DNA from 3 places in the Enterobacter huaxiensis genome. Region 3 is predicted to be linked to each of the others. Evidence: predicted binding sites of a transcription regulator. Region 3 holds the regulator's gene; each other region holds the start of a gene.
What was found. Region 3 encodes PurR, which represses purine synthesis genes. Its sites were predicted from a motif close to CANGCAAACGTTTGCNTG; they were not measured.

Region 1: a site for PurR is predicted at 3,373-3,390, ahead of pyrC (dihydroorotase). Genes of this name have one in related genera too.
Region 2: a site for PurR is predicted at 4,247-4,264, ahead of galS (HTH-type transcriptional regulator GalS). Genes of this name have one in related genera too.

The regions. Positions count from the first base shown of each region.
Region 1 is NZ_CP043342.1:2,967,199-2,973,853, forward strand. It holds gene D5067_RS14215 (YceH family protein) at 1-602, opposite strand, end outside; gene rimJ (ribosomal protein S5-alanine N-acetyltransferase) at 612-1,196, opposite strand; gene mdtH (multidrug efflux MFS transporter MdtH) at 1,433-2,641, shown strand; gene D5067_RS14230 (lipoprotein) at 2,766-3,326, shown strand; gene pyrC (dihydroorotase) at 3,453-4,499, shown strand; gene dinI (DNA damage-inducible protein I) at 4,577-4,822, shown strand; gene bssS (biofilm formation regulator BssS) at 5,097-5,351, shown strand; gene solA (N-methyl-L-tryptophan oxidase) at 5,468-6,586, shown strand; gene D5067_RS14255 (YceO family protein) at 6,636-6,655, shown strand, end outside.
Region 2 is NZ_CP043342.1:1,588,177-1,594,831, forward strand. It holds gene fghA (S-formylglutathione hydrolase) at 147-983, opposite strand; gene D5067_RS07610 (YbfB/YjiJ family MFS transporter) at 1,122-2,258, shown strand; gene folE (GTP cyclohydrolase I FolE) at 2,373-3,041, shown strand; gene yeiB (DUF418 domain-containing protein YeiB) at 3,060-4,217, shown strand; gene galS (HTH-type transcriptional regulator GalS) at 4,373-5,395, shown strand; gene mglB (galactose/glucose ABC transporter substrate-binding protein MglB) at 5,691-6,655, shown strand, end outside.
Region 3 is NZ_CP043342.1:2,748,463-2,755,117, reverse strand. It holds gene punC (purine nucleoside transporter PunC) at 1-924, opposite strand, end outside; gene punR (DNA-binding transcriptional activator PunR) at 1,039-1,962, shown strand; gene purR (HTH-type transcriptional repressor PurR) at 1,968-2,993, opposite strand; gene cydH (cytochrome bd-I oxidase subunit CydH) at 3,291-3,380, shown strand; gene D5067_RS13130 (MFS transporter) at 3,544-4,710, shown strand; gene sodB (superoxide dismutase [Fe]) at 4,748-5,329, opposite strand; gene D5067_RS13120 (C40 family peptidase) at 5,451-6,224, opposite strand; gene grxD (monothiol glutaredoxin 4) at 6,563-6,655, shown strand, end outside.

The sequences.
Region 1 (6,655 bases), 220 kb from region 3:
GCGACCTCTTCTTCCAGCGCCTCAACGCGTGCGGCCAGGCCGCCATTCCCCTCAGCCGGCTCGGACTCATCGGCCAGTGCGGCCGCATCAACGTCGCCGCTAAACAAATGCATATAGCGGCTTTCGCGTTTCCCCGGCTCGCGCGCCAGGCGCACCGCGTAGGGCCCGTCTTCACGCGAGGCGAGCCCCTCAAGCGTGTGTTCAACCTCCTGCATGTCGCGAAACTCATGCATACGGGAAGCACGCGTTCGCAGCTCACCCGGGGTCTGCGCCCCGCGAAGCAGCAGCGTGGTGACGACCGCAACCTCCGCGGCGCTCAGTTTCAAATCCCCGAACTCAGAGTTACAAAAGCGCTGCTCATATTTGGTAACGCGGTTTCCGAAACCGCTGACGGTGCGCAGGTAGTGGCGCTTGACCAGCTCATCAAGACACGCCTGCACCTCACGATCGGTCAGGTTCATCACCGGTTCACGGTTGGTTTTTTGGTTACAGGCCATGGTCACGGCATTCACAGAGAGCGGGTATTGCTCCGGCGTGGTGACCTGTTTTTCCAGCAAACATCCAATGACACGCGCTTCTGTACCGCTTAGCTGATATTTCATCTTTTCTCCTTAACGACCTGCAGTCCAGTCCCGGGTGGTTAATGCCGTGAGAACATGATCGCGCCACTCGCCGTCAATCAGCAGGTAGTCTTTGGCATAGCCCTCTTTTTCGAACCCTAACCGCGCCAGCAGGTCGCCACTGCGATTATTATGGGGCATGTAGTTCGCCATAATGCGATGGATGTGCTGCGTGCGCTGCATATAGCGGATTGCCGCCGTCAGGGCCTCAAACATCAGCCCTTGTCCCTGCCACTTCTGCCCGATTGAATAACCGAGGTAGCAGGCGTGAAACGAGCCGCGCACCACGTTCGAAAAATTGGCAATGCCGAGGATCTCTTTTTCTTCCGGATCCAGCAGCGCAAAATAGAAGGCGCTGCCCTGCTTGTGAAATTCTGCGATCATGCCGAGGCGCGCCTGCCAGCCGGAGGGGTAGCAGTGGCTCTCGTCCCGAACGGGTTCCCAGGGTTTTAAAAACTGGCGATTCTCAGCGTAATAATCCGCCAGCCGCCAGGCATCACGCTCGTGCACCAGACGAACGACCAGCCTGTCCGTTGTCAGACGCACTTTTGGCACATTGCTGCGATAGCCAAACATCGATACCACTCCTTCCCGTCGCTTCAGCTCAACCCATTAGCTTTACTATACCTGCGCCTGCGCCGTCTGTGAAAACAGTGACATACCATTTTCACCTCTTTTCACATTTTTCGATGAGAACTCTCTATCAAAGCACCCTTTTGATAAAAAAATATTGTCACGGGCAGGGGTGGGAAAAAGCGTGGCGACACCGCAGAATGTTAGCGTGCTCACCTTCTATTTTCCCTGGAGGGAAAATGTCCCGCGTATCACAGGCCAGGAGCCTGGGTAAATATTTCCTGCTCGTCGATAACATGCTGGTCGTGCTCGGCTTTTTCGTCGTTTTCCCGCTTATCTCGATTCGCTTTGTCGACGAAATGGGCTGGGCGGCATTAATGGTCGGGATCGCGCTCGGTTTACGCCAGTTTGTCCAGCAGGGGCTGGGGGTATTTGGCGGTGCCATTGCAGACCGCTTTGGCGCCAAACCGATGATTGTCATTGGCATGCTGTTACGCGCGGCGGGTTTTGCCACCATGGCTATCGCCCACGAACCCTGGGTGCTGTGGTTCTCCTGCTTCCTTTCCGGCATCGGCGGTACGCTGTTTGACCCGCCGCGTACCGCGCTGGTGGTCAAGCTGATTCGCCCGCGGCAACGCGGCCGCTTCTTCTCGCTTCTGATGATGCAGGACAGCGCCGGGGCGGTTGTCGGCGCACTGCTGGGAAGCTGGCTCTTACAGTACGACTTCCGCCTGGTCTGCGCGACCGGCGCCGCGATCTTCATGCTGTGCGCGCTGTTTAACGGCCTGTATCTGCCCGCCTGGAAGCTGTCGACGGTAAAAGCGCCGGTTCGCGAAGGCCTTAACCGCGTCCTGCAGGATAAGCGCTTCGTAACCTATGTACTCACCCTGACGGGCTACTACATGCTGGCGGTTCAGGTCATGCTGATGCTGCCGATCATGGTGAATGACATTGCGGGCACGCCCGCCGCCGTCAAATGGATGTATGCCATTGAGGCGTGTCTTTCGCTGACCCTGCTCTACCCGATTGCCCGCTGGAGCGAACGGCGCTTTCGCCTTGAGCATCGCCTGATGGCAGGGCTGTTGCTGATGACGCTGAGCATGATGCCTATCGGCCTGGTGAATTCGCTGCAACAGCTGTTCATGCTGATTTGCACCTTCTACATCGGCTCAATTATCGCCGAGCCCGCGCGCGAGACGCTGAGCGCGTCGCTGGCCGATTCGCGAGCCCGCGGCAGCTACATGGGCTTTAGCCGGCTCGGGCTGGCGCTCGGCGGCGCGTTAGGCTACGCCGGCGGCGGCTGGCTGTTCGACGCCGGAAAGGCGCTGAATCAACCCGAACTGCCGTGGATGATGCTCGGCGCGGTCGGTTTTATGACGCTCATCGCCCTGTGGTGGCAATTCAGCCAGAAGCGCAGCACGCGCGGCATGCTCGAGCCTGGCGCATAACCCTTCCTCTCTGGCGGGAAGGTTTTCCCGCCTCTAGTATCAGTTTTTTCTGCTGGTTTCTGACATATCACACTGACATACTGGGGCATCAGGACAGATGCGCCGATTTTTGTTGAGGAACACCATGAAGAAGATCGTCATTGCCGCTGCGTTAATCGTCAGTGGTCTGCTGGTTGGCTGTAATCAGCTTACCCAATACACCGTCAGTGAGCAGGAAATCAATCAGGCGCTGGAAAAACATAACAACTTTTCCAAAGACATCGGCGTGCCCGGGCTTGCCGACGCGCATATCATCCTCAGCAATCTCGCCAGCCAGATTGGTCGTGAAGAGCCGAACAAAGTTACCCTTTCCGGTGATGCCAGCCTGGACATGACGTCGTTATTCGGCAACCAAAAAGCCGATATCAAACTTAAGCTGAAGGCGCTGCCGGTCTTCAACAAAGAGAAAGGGGCGATTTTCCTGCAGGAAATGGAAATCGTCGATGCGGTTGTCACCCCGGAAAAAATGAAGCCGGTGCTGCAAACCCTGATGCCATATCTGAACCAGTCGCTGCGTAACTACTTCAACCAGCAGCCGGCGTATGTCCTCAGCGAAGACAAGAGCAAGGGCGAAGCGCTCGCGAAAAAATATGCCAAAGGGATAGAAGTGAAGCCGGGTCAGATCGTTATCCCCTTCACCGATTAACCTGTAAGGGCGCTCAGGCGCCCTTTTTTTTGCAGAAAAGTGTGCAAACGAAAACGTTTACGCTTATGATTTGTGTCCGGCAAAAACAGCCATCTTATGACTGAACTCTTTCAAGCCGGAGCTTCCATGACTGCACAATCCCAGGTTCTTAAAATCCGCCGCCCTGACGACTGGCATATCCATCTGCGTGATGGTGATATGCTGAAAACCGTCGTGCCCTATACCAGCGAAATTTATGGCCGCGCGATTGTTATGCCTAACCTGGTTCCGCCAGTCACCACCGTCGATGCCGCCATCGCGTACCGCCAGCGTATTCTTGACGCCGTCCCTGCCGGACACGACTTTACCCCGTTGATGACCTGCTATCTGACGGACTCCCTGGATCCGAACGAAGTGGAACGCGGGTTTAACGAAGGCGTATTCACCGCGGCGAAACTCTACCCCGCGAATGCCACTACCAACTCCAGCCATGGCGTGACCAGCATCGACGCCATCATGCCGGTTCTGGAAAGGATGCAGAAACTGGGCATGCCGCTGCTGGTGCACGGGGAAGTGACCCACGCCGAGATTGATATCTTCGACCGCGAAGCGCGCTTTATCGAAACGGTTATGGAACCGCTGCGCCAGCGTCTGCCCGCCCTGAAAGTGGTGTTTGAACACATCACCACCAAAGATGCCGCTGAATATGTCCGGGACGGTAACGAACTTATCGCTGCCACCATCACCCCTCAGCACCTGATGTTCAACCGCAACCACATGCTGGTCGGCGGCGTGCGCCCTCACCTGTACTGCCTGCCGATACTCAAGCGCAATATCCACCAGCAGGCCCTGCGTGAGCTGGTGGCCAGCGGTTTTTCTCGCGCATTCCTGGGGACTGACTCAGCCCCGCACGCGCGTCATCGTAAGGAAGCCAGCTGCGGCTGTGCGGGCTGCTTTAACGCGCCAACTGCGCTGGCAAGCTACGCCACCGTGTTTGAAGACATGAATGCGCTTGAGCACTTCGAGGCCTTCTGTTCCCTTAACGGCCCGCGTTTCTATGGGCTGCCGGTTAACGATGGCGTCATTGAGCTGGAGCGAAAAGCGCGTTTGGTTGAAGAGTCGATTCCGCTGACCGATGACACCCTCATCCCCTTCCTGGCAGGTGAAACCGTGAACTGGACGGTAAAGCGCTAAAAAAACACAATGCCCCTTATTGTCAAAACCACAATATACCTGTATAAATACACAGTACATTACACAGGGGGGCATTTATGCGTATTGAAGTCACCGTAGCCAAAACAACCGTATTGCCAGCTGGCGCACTTGATGCGCTGGCGGGTGAGTTATCGCGCCGTATTCATGACACCTTTCCAGACAACAGCAGTGCCGTAACCGTGCGTTACGCGTCAGCAAACAACGTCTCCGTCATTGGCGGCGCGAAAGAAGACAAAGATCGTATCACCGACATCCTGCAGGAAACGTGGGAAAGCGCCGACGACTGGTTCATCACCGATTAAATCTTGCTCCCTCATTGTGTTTTTTGCCGGGTCGCCCCGGCTTTTTTTGTTATGTTCTCGCCTGAAAGTTCAAATTAATTCAGCATCTTCTTAGAAAATCGTGAACAAGATGGTGTTTTATTGTTCTAATAATCCTAAAAGACAGAAAAATGTGTTGCCAGCTGTTTATTTTTTCCTGTGAAACCCTTATTACTTGTATACTGAAGATGCTTTCAGAAAAACATGCATTGAACCTCAAAGCCGTTGTCTTCTAACACGCATTAAGGGGGTTATAATGGAAAAGAATAGTGAAGTCATCCAGACCCACCCGCTCGTCGGCTGGGATATCAGTACCGTAGATAGCTACGATGCGCTGATGCTGCGTTTGCACTACCAGACCCCGAATCAACTCAACCGTGAAGAAGCGGAAGTTGGACAGACGCTGTGGCTTACGACAGACGTCGCTCGCCAGTTTATTTCTATTTTAGAGGCAGGTATTGCAAAAATAGAATCCGGCGACTATCAAGAAAATGAGTATAAACGGCATTGATTTCATGCCCACTTTTCACTCAACAGGCACCCCTCGGGTGCCTTATTTATTTCTCCCTTGTATAACCCTCCGATGTTAATTACCCTGCTAGCAAAGTATTAATCTACGAGATGCCCATGAAATACGACTTAATCATTATTGGTAGCGGCTCCGTTGGTTCTGCCGCCGGTTATTATGCGACGCAGGCGGGCCTTAACGTCCTGATGATTGACGCCCACCTCCCACCGCATGCGGAAGGCAGCCACCACGGTGATACCCGGCTGATCCGCCATGCCTATGGTGAAGGCGAGCGCTACGTCCCGCTGGTGCTGCGCGCGCAGACGTTGTGGGACGAGCTGGCCACGCTTACCGAAGAGCGCATTTTTGACCGCACGGGCATTATCAACCTGGGCCCCGCCAGCTCGGCATTCCTGGCCACCGTAGAGCAGAGCGCGAAACAATTTAACCTTGATGTCGAACGCCTGGACGCACGCGGCATCATGCAACGCTGGCCTGAAATCACGGTCCCGGAGAATTATATCGGGCTGTTTGAAGCCAACTCTGGGGTTCTGCATTGCGAAACGGCCATTAAAACCTGGGTAGCGCTGGCGGCGAAAGCAGGCTGTGCCCAGCTCTTCAATTGCCCGGTAAGCGGCATCACCCATCATGCCGACGGCGTCACCGTCACCACGGCTGACGGGGACTATACCGCGTCCCGCCTGCTGATAAGCGCGGGAACCTGGGTTACCAAGCTCCTCCCGGACCTGCCCGTTCAGCCGGTGCGGAAAGTCTTCTCCTGGTTCCAGTCTGACGGGCGCTACAGCAGCCAGAACAAATTCCCGGCCTTCACCGGCGAGCTGCCCAACGGCGATCAGTTCTACGGTTTCCCGTCGGAAAAAGACGCGCTTAAAATCGGCAAACATAACGGCGGGCAAATCATCTCTTCTCCTGAGGATCGCAAGCCGTTTGGCGAGTGCGCTCAGGATGGCTCCGAGGCGTTTTCGTTCTTACGCAATATTCTGCCGGGCGTGGGAGGGTTGCTCTACGGTGCTGCCTGCACGTACGACAACACGCCGGATGAGGACTTTATCGTCGATACCCTGCCGGGACACGACAACACCCTGCTTATTACCGGACTGAGCGGTCACGGTTTTAAATTTGCCTCCGTGCTGGGCGAAATCGCCGCGCAGTTTGCTCAGGGCATCACGCCGCAGTTTGATCTGACGCCCTTCTCGCTTTCGCGTTTTAAAGGATAATACAAAACAGGCTCCGGATGTCCGGAGCCTGTTTGTTACAGGGTGAATGATGCGCAGGATCGTCGATTT
Region 2 (6,655 bases), 1.2 Mb from region 3:
TAGAATTGTAAACACAAATGATAATTGAAATCATTTGTGTTTGATTAAAGCGTAAGGAAAATATTCTGGATTCAAGAGGATAGGATTATGTAAATCAGGGAAGGGGATAAGCCCGGCAGGCGTGATGCTGCCGGACAAAAAGGAGCTTATGTGAACAAATGCTCCGCATGGAAGCGGAGATGATCCTCAATAAAGGACGCCATAAGGTAATAGCTGTGGTCATATCCCGGCTGAATGCGCAGCGTCAGCGGCCAGTCCTTCTGGCGCGCGGCTTCCGCAAACACCGCGGGCTGTAGCTGCCCGGCAAGGAACTGATCCGCATCACCCTGATCGATAAGCGTAGGGATCGCCTCCCCCGCGCGGCTTGCCAGCAGCAGCGCGCAGCTGTCCCATTCCTGCCATTTTTCAACGTCTTCACCCAGGTAATGGGTAAAGGCTTTCTGGCCCCACGGCACCTGCGTCGGGTTCACAATCGGCGCAAACGCCGACACGCTGGTATATTTCCCTGGGTTTTTCAGCGCCATGATTAATGCGCCATGTCCGCCCATGGAGTGTCCGCTGATGGCGCAGCGGTCGCTCACCGCAAACTCCGCCTGAATCAGCGCAGGCATCTCGTCGCGGATATAGTCATACATGCGGTAGTGGCTCGCCCACGGCTGCTCGGTGGCGTTGAGATAAAACCCTGCGCCTTTGCCCAGATCGTATCCGGCATCGTCAGCCACATCGTCACCGCGCGGGCTGGTGTCGGGCATCACCAGCGCAATGCCGAGCGCGGCTGCAATGCGCTGCGCGCCTGCTTTGGTGGTGAAGTTCTCGTCGCTGCAGGTCAATCCAGACAGCCAGAACAGTACCGGCGGCTTAACGCCCGCCTCGGTTGGCGGCAGGAAAATGCTGAACGTCATGGAACAGTTCAGTGCGGTGGAGTTGTGCCGCCAGCGCTGCTGTCGACCTTCAAAACAACGATGCTCTTCGAGCAGTTCCATGCAGGGCTCCTTAATGAGGATACATATTCATAAAATCCATAATACAGAGTTTTCATTGACCTGTGAGCAACTTTCACTTTCCCCTCGCGGCCAGATGCTGCATCATAAATTTACTTTTCTTTAACAATTGGAGCGATCATGGCGCTGCGTATCGCGCTCAGCGGATTTGTGGTTCTGGGGGTGGCAATGGGGATAGGGCGCTTTGCCTTCACGCCCCAGGTGCCGCTGATGATTGCCGCCGGGCAACTGACGCTGACCAGCGCGGGTCTGGTGGCGGCGATGAACTATCTGGGCTACCTGGTGGGGGCCTGGGATGCCATGCGCGCGCACCGCTTCGTGGAAACACGTCTCTGGCTGGGCATCTCAGGCGCCGTGGCGCTGACATTACTCTCTGCGGCGGCGGATAACGCCGTCGTTCACGGCCTGCTGCGCTTTGTTATCGGCTGCATGAGCGGCTGGTCTATGGTACTGATTGCCGCCTGGACCAACGAGCGGCTGGGGCAGCTGGGTAAACCGGGGCTCAGCGCGGCGGTCTTTGCCGGGCCGGGCGCAGGTATCGCCCTCAGCGGACTGCTCGCCGTCTATATTCAGGCGAGGTCACTCTCTGCCGGAGCCGCCTGGCAAATCTACGGCGTGCTGGCGCTGGTGCTTATTGCGCTGGTAGCGAGATATCTGCCGCGTTCGGGCCAGCTTCACCGGCCAGGCACCGCGCCGGAGCCGCTGGTGCTGACGGCGGATGTAAAGCGTCTGGTCTGGAGCTATAGCCTGGCGGGGTTTGGCTATATCCTTCCGGCGACCTTTTTATCGCAGATGGCGGCCGTGCGTTTTCCCGGCAGCCTGTTTGCCCAGTTTGTCTGGCCACTGTTCGGGATTGCTTCCGTCGTGGGTATTGCGCTCAGCATCCTTCTTCGCCATACCTCAACGTCCCATCGCAGGCTGGCTATTGTGCTGTGGCTGCAGGGTGCTGGCGTGCTGGCGGCCTGGCTGCTGCCGGGTATTGGCGGCCTGCTGATCGGTGGGCTGCTGGTGGGCGGCGGGTTCCTGTGCGCCGTGCAGCTTTCTCTTTTGTACGGACGCGAGCTGGCGCCAAACCACACGCGCTATATGGCGGGACTGCTTACCACGGGATATGCCATCGGCCAGCTGGTTGGCCCGGTCACCTCGGCGCTATCCACGTGGCTTACGCACCGGCTGGAGCCTGCGCTGGGGCTGGCGGGCGTCGCGCTGTTCGTCGGCGGGGCGCTGGTCTGGAACCGTCAGGCTGAAAGGCAATAGCAATTGCAATAATTATCGTCGTGAATACTGGATTATGTGCGCCGCCTCACGCACAATGAGCGCACACTTTTGCCACAACGAGGGCAGAAGACGCCACACCTGCAGGAGAAAATAATGCCATCACTCAGTAAAGAAGCTGCCCTGGTCCACGAAGCTCTGGTTGCGCATGGTCTTGAAACGCCACTGCGTCCACCGGTTCAGGAGTTGGATAATGAAACCCGTAAGAATCTGATTTCCGGGCATATGACCGAAATCATGCAACTGCTGAATCTCGATCTGAGCGATGACAGTCTGATGGAGACGCCACATCGCATCGCGAAAATGTACGTCGATGAGATTTTCTCTGGCCTCGATTACGCGAACTTCCCGAAAATCACCGTCATCGAAAACAAGATGAAGGTCGATGAAATGGTGACGGTACGCGATATCACGCTGACCAGCACCTGCGAGCATCACTTCGTGACTATCGATGGTAAGGCGACGGTGGCCTATATTCCGAAAGATACGGTGATTGGGCTCTCCAAGATCAACCGCATCGTGCGTTTCTTCTCTCAGCGTCCGCAGGTACAGGAACGTCTGACGCAGCAGATCCTGATCGCGCTCCAGACCCTGCTGGGGACCAACAACGTGGCGGTTTCCATCGACGCGGTACACTACTGCGTGAAAGCGCGCGGCGTTCGTGATGCGACCAGTGCAACCACCACCACGTCGCTGGGCGGTCTGTTTAAGTCGAGCCAGAACACCCGCCAGGAATTCCTGCGCGCGGTGCGTCACCACAACTAGTCAAACAGGGCAGGAACCATGGAGCGAAACGTCACGCTCGATTTTGTACGCGGCGTCGCGATCCTCGGTATTCTCCTGCTGAATATCAGCGCCTTCGGTCTGCCGAAGGCTGCTTACCTCAATCCCGCCTGGTACGGTGATATCACTCAACGTGACGCGTGGACGTGGGCGATCCTCGATCTCTTTGCGCAGGTTAAATTCCTGACCCTCTTCGCGCTGCTTTTCGGCGCAGGACTTCAGCTATTACTCAAGCGCGGCACGCGCTGGATCCAGTCGCGTTTAACGCTGCTGGCGATCCTGGGCTTTATTCATTGCCTGCTGTTCTGGGACGGCGATATTCTTCTGGCCTATGGGCTAGTCGGGCTGATTTGCTGGCGTCTTATCCGCGATGCGCCCGGCGTAAAAAGCCTGTTCAACACCGGCGTGATGCTTTATGTCATGGGGCTTGCCGTACTGCTGCTGCTGGGCCTGATTTCCGGTGAATCGACAAACCGCTCCTGGATCCCCGATGCCGCGAACCTCCAGTATGAGCAGTTCTGGAAACTGAAAGGGGGCACCGAAGCTATCAGCAATCGCGCGGATATGCTGGGCGATAACCTGATCGCGCTGGGCGCGCAGTACGGCTGGCAGCTGGCGGGAATGATGCTAATGGGCGCATCGTTGATGCGCACCGGCTGGCTAAAAGGCGAATTCAGCCTGCGTCACTATCGCCGAACCGGGGCGTTACTGGTATTGCTCGGCGTGCTGATTAACCTCCCGGCGGTGGTTGCGCAGTGGCATCTCCACTGGGATTACCGCTGGTGCGCTTTCCTGCTGCAGCTGCCGCGCGAGCTGAGCGCACCGTTCCAGACCATTGGCTATGCGGCGTTGATGTATGGCTTCTGGCCGCAGCTCTCCCGCCTGTGGATCGTCAGTGCAGTTGCCTGCGTTGGGCGTATGGCGTTAAGCAATTACATTTTGCAGACGCTGATTTGCACCACGCTTTTCTATCGATTTGGCCTGTTTATGAAATTCGACCGTCTGACGCTGCTGGCGTTTGTTATTCCGGTCTGGATTGTTAACCTGGCGTTTTCCGTTATCTGGCTCCGTTTCTTCCGCCAGGGCCCGCTGGAATGGGTATGGAGAAAATTAACCGCACATGCTTCGGGTGTATCATTGTCTAGAACATCCAGATAACGATCTGGATCACAATCATTAACAAAATGGATGTAAACGTTTTCATCCGTGTGAGCTTCTTCACGTAGTCCCCCCTCTCTCGCTGCCAAAATAGCCACCTTGCTAAACACAGGGGGTGTCTGTGAGTTGCTGCAATCCTTTGAAGGATGGTGAATATGATCACCATTCGTGACGTCGCCCGCCAGGCGGGCGTTTCTGTTGCTACCGTCTCTCGCGTGCTGAACAACAGCGCGCTGGTCAGCCCTGAAACCCGTGAAACCGTAATGAAAGCCGTGACCCAGCTGGGGTACCGGCCAAATGCCAATGCGCAGGCGCTGGCCACGCAGGTCAGCGATACCATCGGCGTGGTGGTGATGGATGTTTCAGATGCGTTCTTCGGCGCGCTGGTTAAGGCGGTGGACGTTGTCGCCCAGCAGCACAATAAATACGTGCTGATCGGCAACAGCTATCACGAGGCGGAAAAAGAGCGTCATGCCATTGAAGTGCTGATCCGCCAGCGCTGTAACGCCCTGATTGTCCACTCAAAAGCCTTGAGCGATGAAGAGCTGGCCGGGTTTATGGAACAGATCCCCGGCATGGTGTTGATCAACCGGATTGTGCCGGGCTACGCGCACCGCTGCGTAGGGCTTGATAACGTCAGCGGCGCAATGATGGCGACGCGGATGCTCATCAACAATGGCCATCAGCGTATCGGTTTTCTGGCCTCCAGCCACTCGATTGAAGACGACGAGATGCGTCGTGAAGGGTGGCAGAATGCGTTGAAAGAGCACGGCATTGTGCCGCCTGAGAGCTGGGTAGGAACCGGAACGCCCGATATGCAGGGCGGGGAGGCGGCAATGGTTGAGCTGCTGGGCCGTAACCTGCAGCTATCCGCGGTATTTACCTACAACGATAGCATGGCGGCCGGTGCGCTTACCGCACTGAAAGACAACGGTATTGCGGTGCCGCAGCATTTATCGCTGATTGGCTTCGATGATATCCCTATTGCCCGTTACACCGACCCGCAGCTCACCACGGTGCGTTACCCGATAGCGTCCATGGCAAAACTGGCGACGGAGCTGGCGCTACAGGGGGCGGCTGGGCTGTTAGATCCGGATGCAACACACTGTTTCATGCCGACTTTAGTGCGTCGTCATTCGGTCGCCGTTCGGCAAATTGTGGCTCCGATCACTAACTGATTACATGGTGTGATGTAACCGTTTTCAATCTGTGAGTAAATTCACAGTATCTTAACAATGCGCTGACTATGATGTCAGCGTTTTAGGGGATGAAACGCTATGTAACGGTGATTATTCACTTTCACTATAGCCAACGTGCCGCAAACAACGAATAAAACGCATTTCTGGAGCGTTACCGAACACGGAAGATAGAAATTTTATAAGTGAACTTCGGCGATCAGTAACGTTTTATTAACACCTGCCCGCCGACCGTTATTCACAAGAACTACCCTGCATAAAAAAAACCGGAGATACCATGAATAAGAAGGTGTTGACTCTGTCTGCTGTAATGGCAAGCATGCTTTTTGGTGCAGCAGCGCACGCTGCGGATACCCGTATTGGTGTGACAATCTATAAATACGACGACAACTTCATGTCTGTTGTGCGTAAAGCTATCGAGAAAGACGGTAAATCAGCGCCAGACGTGCAGCTGCTGATGAATGACTCCCAAAACGACCAGTCCAAACAGAACGACCAGATTGACGTTCTGCTGGCAAAAGGCGTGAAGGCACTGGCCATCAACCTGGTTGACCCGGCAGCAGCAGGCACCGTCATTGAGAAAGCGCGTGGCCAGAACGTGCCAATCGTCTTCTTCAACAAAGAACCTTCTCGTAAGGCGCTGGATAGCTACGACAAAGCGTTCTACGTGGGTACTGACTCCAAAGAATCCGGCATTATCCAGGGCGACCTGATTGCCAAACACTGGGCGGCGAACCCGAACTGGGACCTGAACAAAGACGGTCAGATTCAGTTCGTTCTGCTGAAAGGCGAACCTGGCCACCCGGATGCTGAAGCACGTACCACTTACGTTATCAAAGAGCTGAACGACAAGGGCCTGAAAACCCAGCAGCTGGCGTTAGATACCGCCATGTGGGACACCGCTCAGGCGAAAGATAAGATGGACGCGTGGCTGTCCGGCCCGAACGCGAACAAAATCGAAGTGGTTATCGCCAACAACGATGCGATGGCAATGGGTGCAGTAGAAGCGCTGAAAGCACACAACAAATCGTCCATTCCTGTCTTCGGCGTGGATGCGCTGCCGGAAGCCCTGGCGCTGGTTAAATCTGGTGCGATGGCCGGTACCGTTCTGAACGATGCCAACAACCAGGCGAAAGCCACCTTCGATCTGGCGAAAAACCTGGCCGACGGTAAAGGTGCTGCTGACGGCACCAGCTGGAAAATCGAAAACAAAATCGTTCGCGTACCTTACGTGGGCGTAGA
Region 3 (6,655 bases):
CGCCATCACGCAGAATGGAATCAAAATTTCTACCAGACCGGCCCCTGGAATAAACCCAACCGCCCAGGTCCCGATCACGCTGAGCGCGTACAGCACCAGCAGCCATGGCAGCATCTGCTGGCCTTCCCATTTTTGCAGCGCCGCACGGCAGCCGTAGCCGCCCACCAGAAACGCGATGGTCTGCGGGACGTAGCTCAGGCCGATAGCCGCAGGGCTGTAGCCCATATCGTGCAGGATGAACGGTGAACCGGTCAGCCAGGCGAAGAAGCTCGCAGAGCACGCGGCGTAGATCAGCACGTTACCGCGATAGGCTTTGGCCTGCAGTAAGGACGTAAAGGTGATCGGCTTCGCGTCAGGATGCGCCGCTTTTTTATGCGCAGGCTTAAGAAAGAACGCAGGCAGCATCAGCACAAGGGTGATAGCGAACAGCGTCGCGAAGATCGCCTGCCAGTCGAAATGCGCGAGGATCCAGCTGCCCAGCAGCGGAGCAAGGGCGGGTGAAAGGCCGACCAGCGGCATAATGGTGGCGAAAATACGGTTTGTGCGGGAGGCCGGATAGTAATCGGTCACCAGCGCCTGCCAGGTCACGGCGGCGGCACAGACGCCGACAGCCTGAATGAAGCGCAACACCAGCAGCCAGGTGGCATCCCGAACCCACAGCATGCCCAGACAGCCGACGGCAAAAATAGCCAGACCGAGGAGGAGCACCGGTTTACGACCAAAGCGGTCAGAGAGCGGTCCCCAGAGCAGCTGCGCGATGGCGAAGCCCGCGAGGAACAGGCTCAGGCTGGCGCTGATGGCGGCGGCAGGGGTTTGCAAATCTTCCTGCATTGCGGCGAACGCGGGCAGATACATATCGGTCGCTAAAAAGCCCAGCACGCTTAGGCCGCCGAGCCAGACTAAAAATCCTTTCCTGGGTTGCATTATTTTATTCTCCTGAGGAGGCAGGTGTACGTTGGCCGAGAGTGTAGGGAGTGCAAAGCGGCTTGTGAAACGCTAATATTTGGTAAGTGCATTCAAATTTTTTGCAGGCAGAAAATGTGGTCAGATTATTCTCTTGAAGTTGTGGACGCCGTTGCGCGTAACGGCAGTTTTACCGGCGCCGCGCAGGAGCTGCACCGCGTCCCGTCGGCCATCAGCTACACCGTGCGTCAGCTGGAGGAGTGGCTGGCGGTTCCGCTCTTTGAACGGCGTCATCGCGACGTCGAGTTAACGCCTGCCGGGGCCTGGTTTTTGAAAGAAGGGCGGTCTGTTATCAAAAAAATGCAGATCACCCGCGAGCAGTGTCAGCAGATCGCTAACGGCTGGCGAGGGCATCTCTCCATCGCTGTAGATAACATTGTTAAGCCTGAGCGCACCCGGCAAATGATTGTTGATTTCTATCGCCATTTCTCAGACGTTGAGCTGCGCGTCTCCCAGGAGGTGTTCAACGGCGTCTGGGACGCGCTGGCAGACGGCAGGGCGGAGATGGCCATCGGCGCGACGCAGGCGATCCCCGTGGGCGGACGTTACGCGTTTCGCGATATGGGCATGCTGAGCTGGAAATGCGTTGTCGCAAGCGATCACCCGCTGGCGGCCATGGAAGGGCCGCTCAGCGACGACACGTTGCGCAACTGGCCGTCGCTGGTGCTGGAAGATACGTCGCGTTCGCTGCCCAAGCGCATTACCTGGCTGCTGGACAACCAGCGCCGCGTCGTGGCGCCTGACTGGGAATCCTCGGCTACGTGCCTTTCTGCGGGGCTATGCGTCGCGATGGTGCCGGTTCACTTTGCGCGACCGCGCATTGACGCCGGAGAGTGGGTTGCCCTGACGCTGGAAAATCCGTTCCCGGATGCGGCCTGCTGTCTGACCTGGCAGCAAAATGACGTTTCGCCGGCCATGGCCTGGCTTCTGGACTACCTGGGTGACAGTGAAACGTTGAACAGGGAGTGGTTACGGGAGCCAGATAAACTGGCCCCGTAAAGCCATTAACGACGGTAGTCGCGGAAAGGACCGTCCGCGACGGAACGGCGCTCGATGAGGCGCGGGTGGACTTCAATGGACTGAGACTCTTCGCGCTTGCTGACGATCCTGTCCATCAGCATATTAAACGCCGTTTCACCCAGGGAGTCCTTCGGCTGGTGAATGGTGGTCAGCGCCGGGGTGAAGTAGCGCGCGTTGCGCACGTTGTCATACCCGATAACGGAGATGTCCTGCGGCACGCGCAGACCCAGTTCGTCCGCCGCACAGAGTGCGCCCATCGCCATGATGTCGCCGCCGCAGAATACCGCGGTAGGGCGGTGCTGTTGGGAGACGATCTGCTGCATAGCGCGGTAGCCGGATTCCGGTTCAAAGTCACCCTGAACAATCCAGTTTTCCGGCACGTTGATCAGCGCTTCTTCCATCGCCTTCATAAAGCCGGCCAGACGGCCAGCGCCGGTGTTGCGCTCCAGCGGGCCGGGAATGACGCCTATCTCGCGGTGACCGCGCTCTATCAGATACCGGCCCGCCATATAGCCGCCTTCAAAGGCGTTATCAATGACGGAATCGGTAAAGTCGGCCCGCGCTTCGCCCCAGTCCATCACCACCATCGGGATGTGACGGTACTCTTCCAGCATAGAGAGAACCGACTCCGGGTATTCAGAGCACATGACCAGCAGGCCGTCGACGCGCTTTTGCGCCATCATCGACAGGTAGGCGCGCTGCTTTTCCTGGCTGTTCCAGGCGTTGCCCAGAATCAGGGTGTAACCCTTCTGGAAGCAGTTTTTCTCGACGGCTTCGATGATCTCGGCAAAATAGGCCGCTTCGCTGCTGGTGGCCAGCAGGCCAATCGACTTGGTGTGATTAACTTTCAGGCTTCGCGCAACCGCACTCGGTGAGTAGTGCAGCTCTTTGATCGCGGCCCAGACCGCATTGCGCGTCTCTTCTGCAACAAAGCGGGTTTTGTTAATAACGTGTGATACGGTTGTAGTGGAAACGTTTGCGCGTTTTGCTACGTCTTTTATTGTTGCCATGAAATGTCACTCCAGACCATATCCTAAACTCCTGAAAAACTTGAAGGTAAACGTTTGCCTTCTCTCACCCTTATCACGCAATCTTGAGTTGCGACACGCCGGGAAAACGACACAGGACGTCAGGAGGGGGTCAATGGCCGGTACGCTAATAAATTTAGCGTGGAATTTTGTCCTATCTTGATGAAAAGGGGAAGAGCAAAAGTGGATATCAGTTTAAATCCAGGAAGATTTTTGACGTAAACTGTGTAAAAATGAGCAAGCTCACTTTTCGTAGGGTGATTAAAAGGAGAATAATTGATGAATACCGATCTTAAGTTTTCGCTGACCACCACCATCATCGTGCTGGCTCTGATTGTTGCCGCGGGTCTGACGGCTGTTCTGCACTGATTCAAACGGGGGGAGAGTATTTTCCCTCCGATTTTCCCCGATTGTTACTCCTCCGGCAAAAATCTTTTGCCAAAATGTTAACTTCTCATTTTTTGTGATTGATGTCATGCTTTTGGCTTCTTTGTTCTGTGTCGAGAAATGACACGGCATCCGGAGTTAACCCATGAAAATCAATTTTCCTCTGCTGGCCCTGGCGATTGGCGCTTTTGGGATTGGCACTACTGAATTCTCCCCAATGGGGCTTTTACCCGTCATCGCCAAAGGCGTGGACGTCTCTATTCCGGCTGCCGGTATGCTGATTAGCGCCTACGCGGTTGGCGTGATGGTTGGCGCGCCGTTGATGACGCTGCTGCTCTCGCACCGCGCGCGCCGCAACGCCCTGATTTTCCTGATGGCTATTTTTACGCTAGGCAACGTGCTTTCAGCCCTCGCTCCGGATTACACCACGCTGATGCTCTCCCGTATTCTGACCAGCCTTAACCACGGCGCTTTCTTCGGTCTGGGCTCGGTGGTTGCGGCAAGCGTGGTGCCGAAGCACAAGCAGGCCAGCGCGGTTGCCACCATGTTTATGGGGCTGACCATCGCCAACATTGGCGGTGTGCCTGCTGCAACCTGGCTGGGTGAAGCGATCGGCTGGCGTATGTCCTTCCTCGCGACCGCGGCGCTGGGCATTGTCGCGATGGTGGCACTGTTCTTCTCCCTGCCAAAAGGCAGCGCAGGCGAACGCCCTGACGTGCGTAAAGAGCTGTCGGTGCTGGTGCGCCCGCAGGTGCTCTCCGCACTGCTGACCACCGTTCTCGGCGCAGGGGCGATGTTTACGCTCTACACCTATATTTCCCCGGTGCTGCACGATATTACTCACGCGACGCCGATCTTTATTACCGCGATGCTGGTGCTCATTGGCGTGGGCTTCTCCATCGGCAACTATCTGGGCGGCAAGCTGGCCGACCGTTCGGTGAGCGGAACGCTGAAAGGCTTTTTAACCCTGCTGATCGTCATCATGATTGCCATTCCGTGGCTGGCGCGTAACGAATTCGGTGCGGCCATCGCGATGGTTGTTTGGGGGGCGGCTACCTTTGCCGTCGTACCACCGCTGCAGATGCGTGTGATGCGCGTGGCCCACGAGGCGCCAGGGCTTTCGTCTTCCGTAAACATCGGAGCATTCAACCTTGGCAATGCGCTGGGCGCAGCAGCGGGCGGAGCGGTAATTTCGGCTGGTCTGGGATACAGCTTTGTGCCGGTGATGGGGGCAATCATTGCCGCGCTCGGTTTGCTGCTGGTGCTGATGTCAGGTCGTAAGCAGCCAGAAACGGTATGCACAGCGGAATAAATAAAAACGCAGAAGGGCGAACCCTTCTGCGTGTCTCTTATGCGGCGAAGTTCTTCGCCACAAACTCCCAGTTAGCCAGCGCCCAGAAGTGCTCCAGATAGTTAGGTCGCGCGTTGCGGTAGTCGATGTAGTAGGCGTGTTCCCACACGTCCACGGTCATCAGCGGCGTTGCGCGAGTGGTCAGCGGCGTACCCGCGTTAGACGTTGATACGATAGCCAGTTTGCCATCTTCCTCTTTGACCAGCCATGTCCAGCCGGAACCGAAGTTTTTGATTGCTGCGTCAGTAAATCTCGCTTTGAAATCAGCGAAGCTGCCAAACGCCGCGTTGATGGCGGCAGCTAGCTCACCGATCGGTTCTCCGCCTGCATTCGGTGCCAGGCAGTGCCAGTAGAAGGTGTGGTTCCAGACCTGAGCGGCGTTATTGAAGATGCCACCGTCTGAGCTGCGCACGATCTCTTCCAGCGTTTTGCCTTCAAAATCGGTGCCTTTGATCAAATTATTCAGGTTGGTGACGTAGGTCTGGTGATGTTTGCCGTAATGGTACTCCAGGGTTTCTGCAGAAATATGGGGTGCCAGGGCGTCTTTTGCATACGGTAGTGCAGGTAATTCGAACGACATTGCTTCTCTCCTTATTATAGTTACGCTGCCAATAACCCTACAGACAGCAAGGACAGAATAGCAAATTGAAAGGGTATGCAAAAGAGGAACTTACCCTGCCGCGGGTGCGGCAGGGCAGGGATTAACGAATGGTTTTCGGCGTCATGACCCGACGCGCGCCGACATAGTGGCGCACCCAGTAATCTTCGCTGAGAGATGTTATCTGGATATCCTGGCCGCTGCGCGGCGACTGGATAAACTTCCCGTTGCCCACGTAGACGCCGACATGGTCAGCCGTACCGCGGCCCTGCGTGCGGAAGAAGACCAGGTCGCCGTTCTCGAGTTCGCCGCGATTAACCGGCGCCGCATCGCGCAGGTGATACATTTCGTTAGCGGTACGCGGAATGCGGAATTTGACTAAGTCTTTATAGGCGTAATAGACCAGCCCGCTGCAGTCGAAACCGGTACGCGGGGAGGTGCCTCCCCAGTGATACGGTTTGCCGATTTGCCCCATTAACTTATTCATCGCCGTTTTTTGCGCTTTCTGTACGCGAACCTTATGCACTTCCGCTATTTTCGTGACTTTCGTGCATTTCGCTTTATGGCCTTTGCGCGCAGTGCATTTTTCGGTAACGAGATTAGCGGCGGTTTGGGAGGCTTTGGTTTTGGTAGAATGCGCGGTGCGGGAAGATTTTGTTTTTGTTTTGCTGGAGGCGGTCTGTTTGGTCTTTGAGGTGGTTTTCTTTTTTTCCGTCTTGCTGGTGGTTTTTTTCTTACGTTCTGTGGTTTTCGCCAGATGCGTTTTTTGTACGGCAGAATGCCGCGCCTGTTCAGAGGCGTTCGCCGCCGGCGTGAATGAGAGTGTTGTAAACAGTAAAGCACAGAGCGTGATCGAGATTTTAGTTATCCGCGCCACTGGGCAGTCCCCTGATAAGTGCAGGTCTTCAATAATACCCGCGTATGATTTACAAAGCCCGTCGATTCTAATCTATAAAAACCCTGGAAGTTAATAGCATTTTTCAATCTAAAAACGTGTTTCGTTAGCAAGTGCAAAAAAATTCATCATTCTGTAGCACAATTGTTCACTCCCTAAGCAAAACCTTATAGGGAATAGGGTTAAGCTATATTTACAATGCAACTTATGGTGCCAAACGTTAGAATATATAGACGTGACAAAAATGTTATTTTCCGATATCTGTCTGAACCGCTACAATGTCAGACGAATGCCGTAACAGAAGTTAAAGGAAGCAAGACATGAGCACCACAATTGAAAAAATCCAGCACCAGATTGCTGAAAACCCGATTCTCCTGTACATGAAAGGTTCTCCGAAGCTGCCGAGCTGCGGT